3 regions of the Paenibacillus sp. TSA_86.1 genome follow, and region 2 is predicted to be linked to each of the others. Evidence: a T-box and tRNA genes for the amino acid it is inferred to sense, from the RefSeq annotation. Region 2 holds a T-box; the other regions hold tRNA genes.
What was found. The T-box of region 2 lies ahead of argS (arginine--tRNA ligase). A T-box ahead of a tRNA ligase gene usually reads a tRNA of that ligase, here a tRNA-Arg.

Region 1: it has a tRNA-Arg gene. The T-box ahead of argS (arginine--tRNA ligase) is inferred to sense a tRNA for this amino acid. The anticodon was not compared.
Region 3: it has a tRNA-Arg gene. The T-box ahead of argS (arginine--tRNA ligase) is inferred to sense a tRNA for this amino acid. The anticodon was not compared.

The regions. Positions count from the first base shown of each region.
Region 1 is NZ_JBQZGE010000014.1:48,855-52,034, forward strand. Features, by position in the region: gene tig (trigger factor) at 1-757, opposite strand, end outside; gene ACUTVW_RS21510 (hypothetical protein) at 894-1,736, opposite strand; tRNA gene ACUTVW_RS21515 (tRNA-Arg) at 2,061-2,134, shown strand.
Region 2 is NZ_JBQZGE010000011.1:1,144-4,323, forward strand. Features, by position in the region: gene ACUTVW_RS18960 (CobW family GTP-binding protein) at 1-716, shown strand, start outside; gene ACUTVW_RS18965 (four-helix bundle copper-binding protein) at 789-1,124, shown strand; T-box leader at 1,205-1,495, shown strand; gene argS (arginine--tRNA ligase) at 1,565-3,180, shown strand, end outside.
Region 3 is NZ_JBQZGE010000013.1:122,019-125,198, reverse strand. Features, by position in the region: gene ACUTVW_RS21095 (stalk domain-containing protein) at 1-991, shown strand, start outside; gene clpP (ATP-dependent Clp endopeptidase proteolytic subunit ClpP) at 1,216-1,812, opposite strand; tRNA gene ACUTVW_RS21085 (tRNA-Arg) at 1,992-2,066, opposite strand; gene ACUTVW_RS21080 (sugar-binding transcriptional regulator) at 2,564-3,180, shown strand, end outside.

The sequences.
Region 1 (3,180 bases), on a different contig from region 2:
CATCATCCAATTCTGGAAGCTGTTTGCGTTTGATTTCATGAACTTTCACTTTGAATACCGCTTGTTTACCAGCAAGTTCAGTTGCATGGTAGCTCTCCGGGAAAGTTACTTCAACGTCTTTGAAGTCGCCAGTGGAAAGGCCCAAAACTTGCTCTTCAAAGCCAGGAATGAACGTGTTAGAACCCAGTTCTAAAGAGTAACGTTCTGCTTGTCCACCTTCAAAAGGTACACCATCAACAGAACCATCGAAATCAATTACAGCTACATCGCCGTTCTCTGCAGAACCTTCGTCAAGAACAACCAGTTCAGCATGACGCTGTTGCAGACGCTCCAGTTCTTCAGCTACTTCAGCATCAGTAACTTCAGTTTTAGCTACAGCAACTTCGATTCCTTTGTAGTCACCCAGGGTAACTTCCGGTTTCACTGTTACTTTCGCTTTAAATTTGAAGGATTGACCTTTGCCAAATTGCTCAATGTCCACATCAGGACGATCTACCGGGAAGATATCCGTTTGATCGATCGCTTCTGTGTAAGCTTCAGGAAGCAGAATGTCGATTGCTTCTTGATACAGGCTCTCAACTCCGAAACGAGCTTCGAAGATTGGACGTGGCACTTTACCTTTGCGGAATCCAGGTACGTTTGCTTGTTTTACAACTTTATTAAAAGCTTTGTCCAGTGCTTCAGTTACACGTTCTGCACCGACTTCAACCTCAAGAACCCCAAGGTTCTTCTCTATCTTTTCCCAAGTTGCTTTCATTGTATACTTTCCCCTCCAAAATTCACATGTTCACGTAGGCAATCACGTACAAAATAACCATCTTAGTATAAACAAATTTACATTCTTTTTCAAGTAGATTCCCTTGATACGGTTTAAGGTAAACGTTTCCGCTCCCTTAATGGCCGTCCAAACCGGCCGAAACAAACTGTTTCATAGAGCGGTAAGCCTGCTCCAGTCGAAACCTCATCGCACCTGTCACAGCATACATTGAGCGTGTATTCTCTTCATCATGTGAGCCGCCCAGACTGTCCGCCACCGTCATATGCAGCGCAGCAGCCCAAATGTCTGTCATAGCGTCATTTGGCTCCAGCATGGACTGATAATCCCGTGTTCCATACACCGCCATGACATATTGTATCCACAGTTCCTGGGCAAAATAAAAGAGCGTAGGTTCATGAACCTCCGTCTGGTCTGCTACTCGTTCCAAAATTTGCACAATTTGAAGCGGAAATTCTTCCGGTTTAAGTGGAACGTCAGCGATCTCGATCTCTACATCTTCCTCACCTCTGGTGAATCGGACGATTTCTTGCCCCCCTCGGCGGCGCAGGGTTTGCAGTACTCTGAACTGCAGTAGCGGATGAAGTGTCTTCGTTTGCAGCCACTGGATCAGTTCCTCGTCTACTTTCGGAACGTCCAGAAATGCCAGTTGTTCCAGTGCCAATGTCGTCTGTTCAGTTAACGGCCCTTCCATAACGGTACGTAGCAGTTTGTCGGCATAACCATCGTCCTGTGCAAGCTTCAATTTGGCGTGTTGCCTTGCCATCATTTCCTCGCTAACGTCTTCTTCCTCTTCTTTACGGGTGATCGGCATTTCCATTTCTTCATATTGAGGAAATGCTGCTTGCAACCATTCAAGCAATGCCCTCCACTCATCGTAATGACGTTCATCCTGTCCTTGGCATTGCATCAAAAAGCGAAGCAAGTCCATTGCTTCACCGTAACGTTCATTTTCAAGCATAACCGTTAGCTGTATTTGGTAGTAGTCCAGCGTTTTTGGAAGCAGCACAATGTTGTTGTTCTCCGTGGCTCCCGGGGTCGTGGATTCCTTGATAGGAGCACCTCCTCTGTTCCTGAATCTGCAGCCGGAATCGACTATGAATAGATATATATCAACGAAATATGGATCTATTTTCTGAGTTCTTCTGATATTCTAACATAACCTTAATTAGAAAGAAAAAAACGTCGCAGCCGCCAAATATCATATACGAAAATGAGCATGAAATAAAACATTTGATATTATTATTTATATATGGTAAAATCATTTTTGCTTGAAAAATTTCATGTCTCAGTAGCTCAGCAGGATAGAGCAACGGCCTTCTAAGCCGTCGGTCGGGGGTTCGAATCCCTCCTGGGACGTCATTTAATGAAGCTTCCTTCGGGAAGCTTTTTTTTGCGTTCTGGGGATGAGAAGCCCAAAGGTTCGTCGGAGCATCCGCTTCGAGAGCGCAAACATCGCAGTCTCGACTGTTCTTACTTTTTTCTCAACACTGACTTTGTGCTTTCAACTACAGACTACAGGCAGAATGCCTTTCTTGAGAGCTAATAAGGCGTTTCACAGTGAAATTGCCTCTCTCCATCATGCAATAGCTCCTCTCCACCGTGCCACAAAACTCTAACGATCACCAGAGACGCTATTTGCCCCATTTTCGCCGATTACATTTTCTAACGATCACCAGCGAGCTTATTCCCACAATTTCGTGCTTATTTTGTGCTTTTTTGAGCTTCATTGGCTAATTAACGTTCCTGAGGATCGTTAGAATTGGTAAAGACTCTTTTTTCTCCATATAACGTTTCTCGTGATCGCTAGAATTAAACACATCCATTGAACCCATTAGAACCTCCCGGTGATGTTTCGACCGATAGACTGATAGACCCTTATTCCCTTATAATACCTTTCCTTAATATATCGTCTTCCCAAAGTTATACATTCCTGTGTTCTTTGTTCTTTTGTTTTTGTGTCCCTGTGTTCTTGCGTTCTTACAATCCTTACATCCGTACATTCTCGCATTTCTATATTCATGAATCTCTATATACAATATTCCTTTAATTCTGCCCTATACATAAAAACTCGGAGAGTGGAAGATAACCTAGTTCAACAATAAAACCTTAGCCAACAGCCATGTGAAAAATAAAAATAGGGATCATTCAAACTTCACGCGGAGCAAGAAGTCATGTGTCACCTGTTTAATCTTACACGATGACATTAGTGTAAATTGCTCGAAACAGCGGTTGGCTCTGTTCAGTTTTGTATTTCATTCCTCCATATTGACACACAATGTTATGCTTGATTAATGGATATTGTACCAATTCATACATATCCGCTTTATCTTGAGGTTATACTTAGTGACTGCTAGTGACTTAGTCATCACTTCCAAGTAACTTGTTTTTCACTTCTTAGTTAC
Region 2 (3,180 bases):
AGCTAAAAAGTTTGATCACCGTGGTGGATGCGGCACATTTGTCGGGTCTGTATAATGAGCAAAAGGGTAAAACCTTCAAACTGATGCAGGAGCAGATTCGCTGTGCTTCCGTGCTTCTTTTAAATAAAACAGATCGGGTTCAGGCAGAGCAACTTCAGGAATTAGAACAGCTTTTGAATAAATGGAATGGCTTTGCTCCTGTAATTCCTACGGTAAAATGCGATGTGCAAATGGAACATTTGCTGCACAGCGGTGCTGACGTACACATCGAGCGGTCAGGGACAGCGGGTGACGAGTCAAACCTTGTAGTAGAACCTCATGTGCATACAGATGCATGTCGTACGCATGGATGCAATCCTGCCCATGATCACACGGATCACCGTGACAGTGACCAACACGAGCATTCATCCAAGCCTCACACGTCACATGAACATGTTATGGTATATACCCATTATTTCAACAAGCCTGTGAACAGCGAAGCGTTCGAACAGTTCGTGGCTGCTTTGCCTCGTGATGTATACCGCGCGAAGGGAATCCTTTCATTCAGTGATACCGCAAGCCGATTCTGGTTTCAATATGCCTATCGTGAATCGGATTACATGAAGATTACTCCCCAAGGTGATGTGCCTAATGTAGCTGTGTTTATTGGCGAGCATTTTGATCAAACTGCCATTCGTGAACAACTACTGGAAATGGAAGCGGTAAAACAAGACTAGGCTAATGGTTCAAAGTTCCTTCCTGATGGGTATTAAGAAGCATAGCAAACTTTGCCTGGGAGGTAACTTTAAATGACACAACAACAATACCAACAATGTATCGATGCTTGCCTGGAATGCATGAATGCTTGCAACGTATGTTACATATCGAGTCTAAAAGAATATGATTTGGCGATGCTGCGTGATTGTATCCGCTTGAACCGGGAATGTGCTGACATTTGTGCATTTGCTGCACAAGCAATGACTCGTGGAAGTGACTTTATTAGTGAAATCTGTGAACTGTGTGTCAAAGCATGTGAAGCCTGCGCAGCCGAATGTGGAAAACACGGGCATGCTCATTGTCAAGCCTGCGCGGAAGCTTGCCGCAAATGTGCCGAAGCTTGCCGCTTAATGGCAGTGGTTGCTTAATCAATATGTACAATTAGACGAAATAACAGGCTTGCTAATCCTTACCAGGATAAGTATAATGGTCTGAAATGAATGAAACAGAAATATCCGTGATCGGGAGAGTAACCCAGATTCAGGCCATGACAGCGAGCCGGGGCAGGTGTAAGCCGGTATGTGTTAATCTGCGTGAAGCGCACCCGTGAGATGGTTATCCGAAGCCATATATGACTCGAATTGGAGCATGTCTGATGGATTTGAGGGTAATCCGGGATGCAACCGTTACTTGCACCGAGCGGAACAGTTCTATCTGACGATGCAGTTTGATGCATTTCAGTTGACTGTTCACTTAGAGTGGTACCGCGGGAACTGTGAACACAGCTCTCGTCTCTTATTGTTGAAGAGACGAGAGCTTTTTTGCGTTTATTTTAGATGATATATCATTCGGAGAAGGAGTGTTGGACGTGTTAATGAAACAGGCTGCCGTTCAGATTGCCCCGTTGACGGGACTAACAGAGGAAGAAGTATTGAGATTGTTGGAGATTCCACCGCAGGAGGAGATGGGAGATGCCGCATTTCCCTGCTTTACGTTAGCCAAGACACTAAGGAAAGCACCTGTCGCTATTGCCAGTGAGATTGCAGCTGCACTTCAGGATGATGGTATGCTTGCCGCGGCTGCGGGGCCTTATGTTAACATCCATTTTGACCGGGAGGCCCTGGCATTGCCATTGCTTGAGGAGATCGGTAGCAAAACATTTGGTAAACTGCAGTTGGGACAAGGCTCGCGCGTTGTGATTGATATGTCTTCGCCTAACATCGCCAAACCTTTTGGCATTGGGCATTTGCGGTCCACTGTCATTGGTGCAGCATTGTATCGTCTTTATAACGAAGCGGGTTACACCTCCATTAGTGTGAATCACCTGGGGGACTGGGGAACTCAGTTTGGCAAACAAATCGCGGCATATAAACGGTGGGGAAATGAAGAAACGCTGCAAGCCGATCCCATCCGTAATTCTCTTGAGCTATATGTTCGTTTCCATGATGAAGCAGAGCAGGATCCGTCTCTGGAGATCGAGGCAAGGGACTGGTTCCGCAAGCTGGAGCAGGGAGATGAGGAAGCACAGCGGTTATGGGCTTTCTTTGTAAATGTGAGTATGCAGGAGTTTAACCGGATGTATGAACGTTTGAATGTGGATTTTGACCATACGCTGGGTGAGAGTTTTTATAATGACAAAATGGGCGCAGTTGCCCGGGAGCTTCAGGACAAAAGGCTGCTGGAGGAAAGTGAGGGTGCGCTCGTTGTACGGTTGGATGAAGAGAACATGCCGCCGTGTCTGATCATCAAAAAGGATGGAACTACAATCTACCCAACCCGGGATTTAGCAACAGCGCTCTATCGTCATGATGTGATGCGGGCAGAGCGGTTGTTATACGTTGTTGGTGGGGAGCAAAAGCTACATTTCCATCAGGTGTTTACGGTATTGTCCAAGATGGGCTATGACTGGGCAGCGAATTGTGAGCACATTCCGTTTGGTTTGATGCGTTTCGAGGGACGTAAGATGTCCACACGTCGAGGGAAGGTTGTCTTTTTGCAGGAAGTATTGGATGAAGCAGTCGCTCGTGCCTTACAGATTATACAGGAAAAAAACCCGAATCTGGAACAAGCTGAGCAAGTCGCTGAAGCCGTTGGTGTGGGGGCTATTGTCTTTGGTGATCTGCGTAACAACCGGATGAACGATATCGATTTTTCGCTGGAAGATGCGGTCAGTTTTGAAGGAGAGACCGGGCCTTATGTGCAATATACCCATGCCCGGATTCAAAGTGTGCTTCTCAAAGCCGCCAATGTATCGAGTGAGGAACAGGAACGTATGAATAACCATCCAGGGGCTGTTGTCGGCAATACATCGTGGGCATTGTTGAAGTTACTTAGTGACTACCCGTCCTATCTGGAAAAAGCAGTGCTTCGCAACGAACCTTCGGTCATTGCAAAGTACACGATTGACGTTGCACAGGCCTTTAACCGTTTCTATCACGCCGAACGGATTGCGGACGCACCAGCTGACATCAGAGCTTTTCGGGT
Region 3 (3,180 bases), on a different contig from region 2:
CAAAGTGACTACACCGGCTGAGGTGACGCTGAAATCAGGCGGTAAAACGATGACGCAAAAAGGTTTGCTCCAAGGTGGGTCAACTTGGGTGTCGCTGACAGCGGTCAAAGATGTAGCGGGCGGTACACTGACATATGATGCTAAAACCAAGTCATATACAGTAACAGCAGCAAGCAATGCGATGACCATCGGCCTGATGGATGGACAGCCAAACGTCTACATTAACGGTTATTACCCTCAGGTGGAAGCCAAATTGATTCAGGGTCGTTTGTACATCCCGTTCTCTGCAATGAGAGATTATTTGGGTGTACAAGGTAGCTGGGATGCCAAAACCAAAACACTAACCTTGAGCAAAGTGAGACAAAATAACGTACAGGTGAAATCGACCAAAGCGAATGTAACCGTTAAAAATGCTGAGGTGGATGTGCAGTACCCGCAAGTGAGTGGACTAGCTAGCAAAGAGGCCGAAGCGGCGATTAACAAAGTGCTCAAAGATGAAGTAGACACCGCTGTTGCTGCGTTCAAAAAACAAACGTCCGAATTCGGTGGAGCAACTGCAAAACGCCCGTATGCGTTCGAAGCTTCGTATGTGGTGACTTACAATGAGAACGGCGTACTGGGTCTGATCACTCAACGTTATGAGGACTATGCTGGAGCACATGGCATGACGACTCGCACCGGTCATACGTTTGCTCTCGACACAGGTAAAGAGCTTACACTGGATGATGTAATTGCAAACAGTAAATCGATGCGTGAAACGATCAGCAAAAAGGTTGGCGAGCAATTGAAAGCGAACACGGGATACCTGAGCGGTTACAAAGGTCTGAATAAAGACCAGGATTTCTACGTGACGCCAACAGGTGCAGTGGTATTCTTCCAGTTGTATGAGTACACAGCGTATGCCGAAGGTTTCCCTGAGATCAAATTCACGTATAAGGAAATTCTGCCTAAGGGCACAGCGCCGTTTAGCAACGTAACGTCAGACAAGTAAGTTCGTCCAGGTTAAATCAAGAGCAATTATACCATTCTTCTAGTAAAAAAATAATAAACAAAAAGTCCCCGTCAAGCAAGATGACGGGGACTTTTTGTTATGCAGGCAACACACCCCACTGACGGGTGTGATCTTGCCTGTTTGCTTGAATATAACGCAGGGCGGGCTCACCTATATCGGTGAAGCCCGCCCTGCGATGATTCCGCTAGCCACCAGGCAGCAGTTTAGATGCCTTGAGCGCCTACGTTTTGGATTACTTTATCGATGATACCGTAATCGGCTGCTTCAGCAGCACTCATGAAGTAGTCACGATCTGTATCTTTCTCAATACGCTCCAGGGGTTGACCTGTGCGCTCGGAGATGATGCGGTTCAGCGTGTCACGCATTTTCAGAATGCGACGTGCACGAATTTCGATGTCCGACGCTTGACCTTGTGCACCACCGAGTGGTTGGTGAATCATGATTTCACTGTTAGGCAACGCAAAACGTTTACCTTTTGCACCAGCATTTAGCAAGAATGCACCCATAGAAGCCGCCATACCTACACAGATGGTAGATACATCCGGTTTGATGAACTGCATTGTATCGTAGATCGCCATACCCGCTGTGATAGATCCGCCTGGGCTGTTGATGTATAAGTGAATGTCTTTCTCCGGATCTTCGGCTGCCAGGAACAACATCTGTGCCATGATGGCATTCGCCACAACGTCATTCACGTCGCTACCAAGAAAAATGATACGATCCTTCAGCAATCTGGAATAAATATCATAAGCGCGCTCACCCCGGTTGCTCTGTTCAACGACCATTGGAATATAACTCACGTGAAAAACCTCCTCGGAAATGTAAGTGTTAAATGGGTGTTTATATTTAAACTGTTACCGTATTAACCACATAATAAACAATCTCAAACAAAAAGTCAAAGAAAGTCAAACTAACTTTGAAAAAAAAGAAACCTTTTCGGTTTCGTTGGTTAAATGCATTATGAGCTGTTAAAAATAAGTGGCGCGCCCGCCAAGAATCGAACTTGGATCTCAGGCTTCGGAGGCCTACGTCATATCCATTGGACCACGGGCGCACATCATGTGACAGCAATAATGATTATAGCCTATGAGTTAGTGAAATGCAAGCAGTTGCTTTGGTTAGAGGTCTTACGAATTAGGTTAGAGTGAATACATTAATTCACCCGATATGCAGGGTTTGAGTTATTCCATAGGTGGTTTGGAATGGTTCGGAAATGATCATGATAAAGAAGAAGGGATAAAGCCTTTATTTCGGTACATGCTATAAGAGGTTTTGGACATGCCATATGAAAATGAAACAAAGCAATATATAGATACTATTTATGTATCTCTTCTATATATGGTATGAGATCCGTTGCTTCTTGTCCAAACGTGTAGAGGTTGTGAAAACAGGCGCGTATAGACGCCTGCTGACGTATCGAAATAAGCATTCGAAACACTTGCATATCGCGTCAGTTTTAGGTAGAATGAACGTGGGACTTAAAAAGTTAACCCGGGACGTTTTGAGGCCATGATTGAAGCTTGGAACAAGAAGCTTGCGGGAGTGGAAAGCATGCGAACGATCTTAGAAGTGCAAAAGCAGCTTCTGCCCGATCTCATGGATGTCTTGAAAAAGCGGTATACGATTCTGCACCAGATCATGTTATCGGATGTGATTGGGCGGAGAACGTTAGCCAATTCCATGCAGATGACCGAGCGGGTTCTGAGAGCTGAGACTGATCTGTTAAAGGCTCAGGGACTTATCGAAATTGACAGTGCTGGCATGAAGATCAGTGAGGCAGGGTACAATCTGCTGCAGCAGTTAGAACCTGTCGCGAAAGAGCTGTTTGGATTATCCGAGCTGGAAGAACGAATCAAGCAAGCCTACGGTTTACAAAAGGTAGTTGTAGTTCCCGGCGATTCGGACGTATCTCCTTATGCCAAGCGGGAACTTGGAAGAGCCGGAGCGAAGGCTCTCGGCAGCATCATGAGTGACAACGACGTTGTCGCCGTTACAGGCGGATCAACAACGGCTGGAGTCGCAGAGCAACTCACACCGCCCACTTCGCTGAAGGGTGTCTGGTTTGTACCAGCGCGCGGCGGATTGGGAGAAAGCCTGGAAATTCAGGCAAATACGATCGCATCCACGATGGCAAAGCGGGCAGGGGCGCAGTACAAACTTCTGCATGT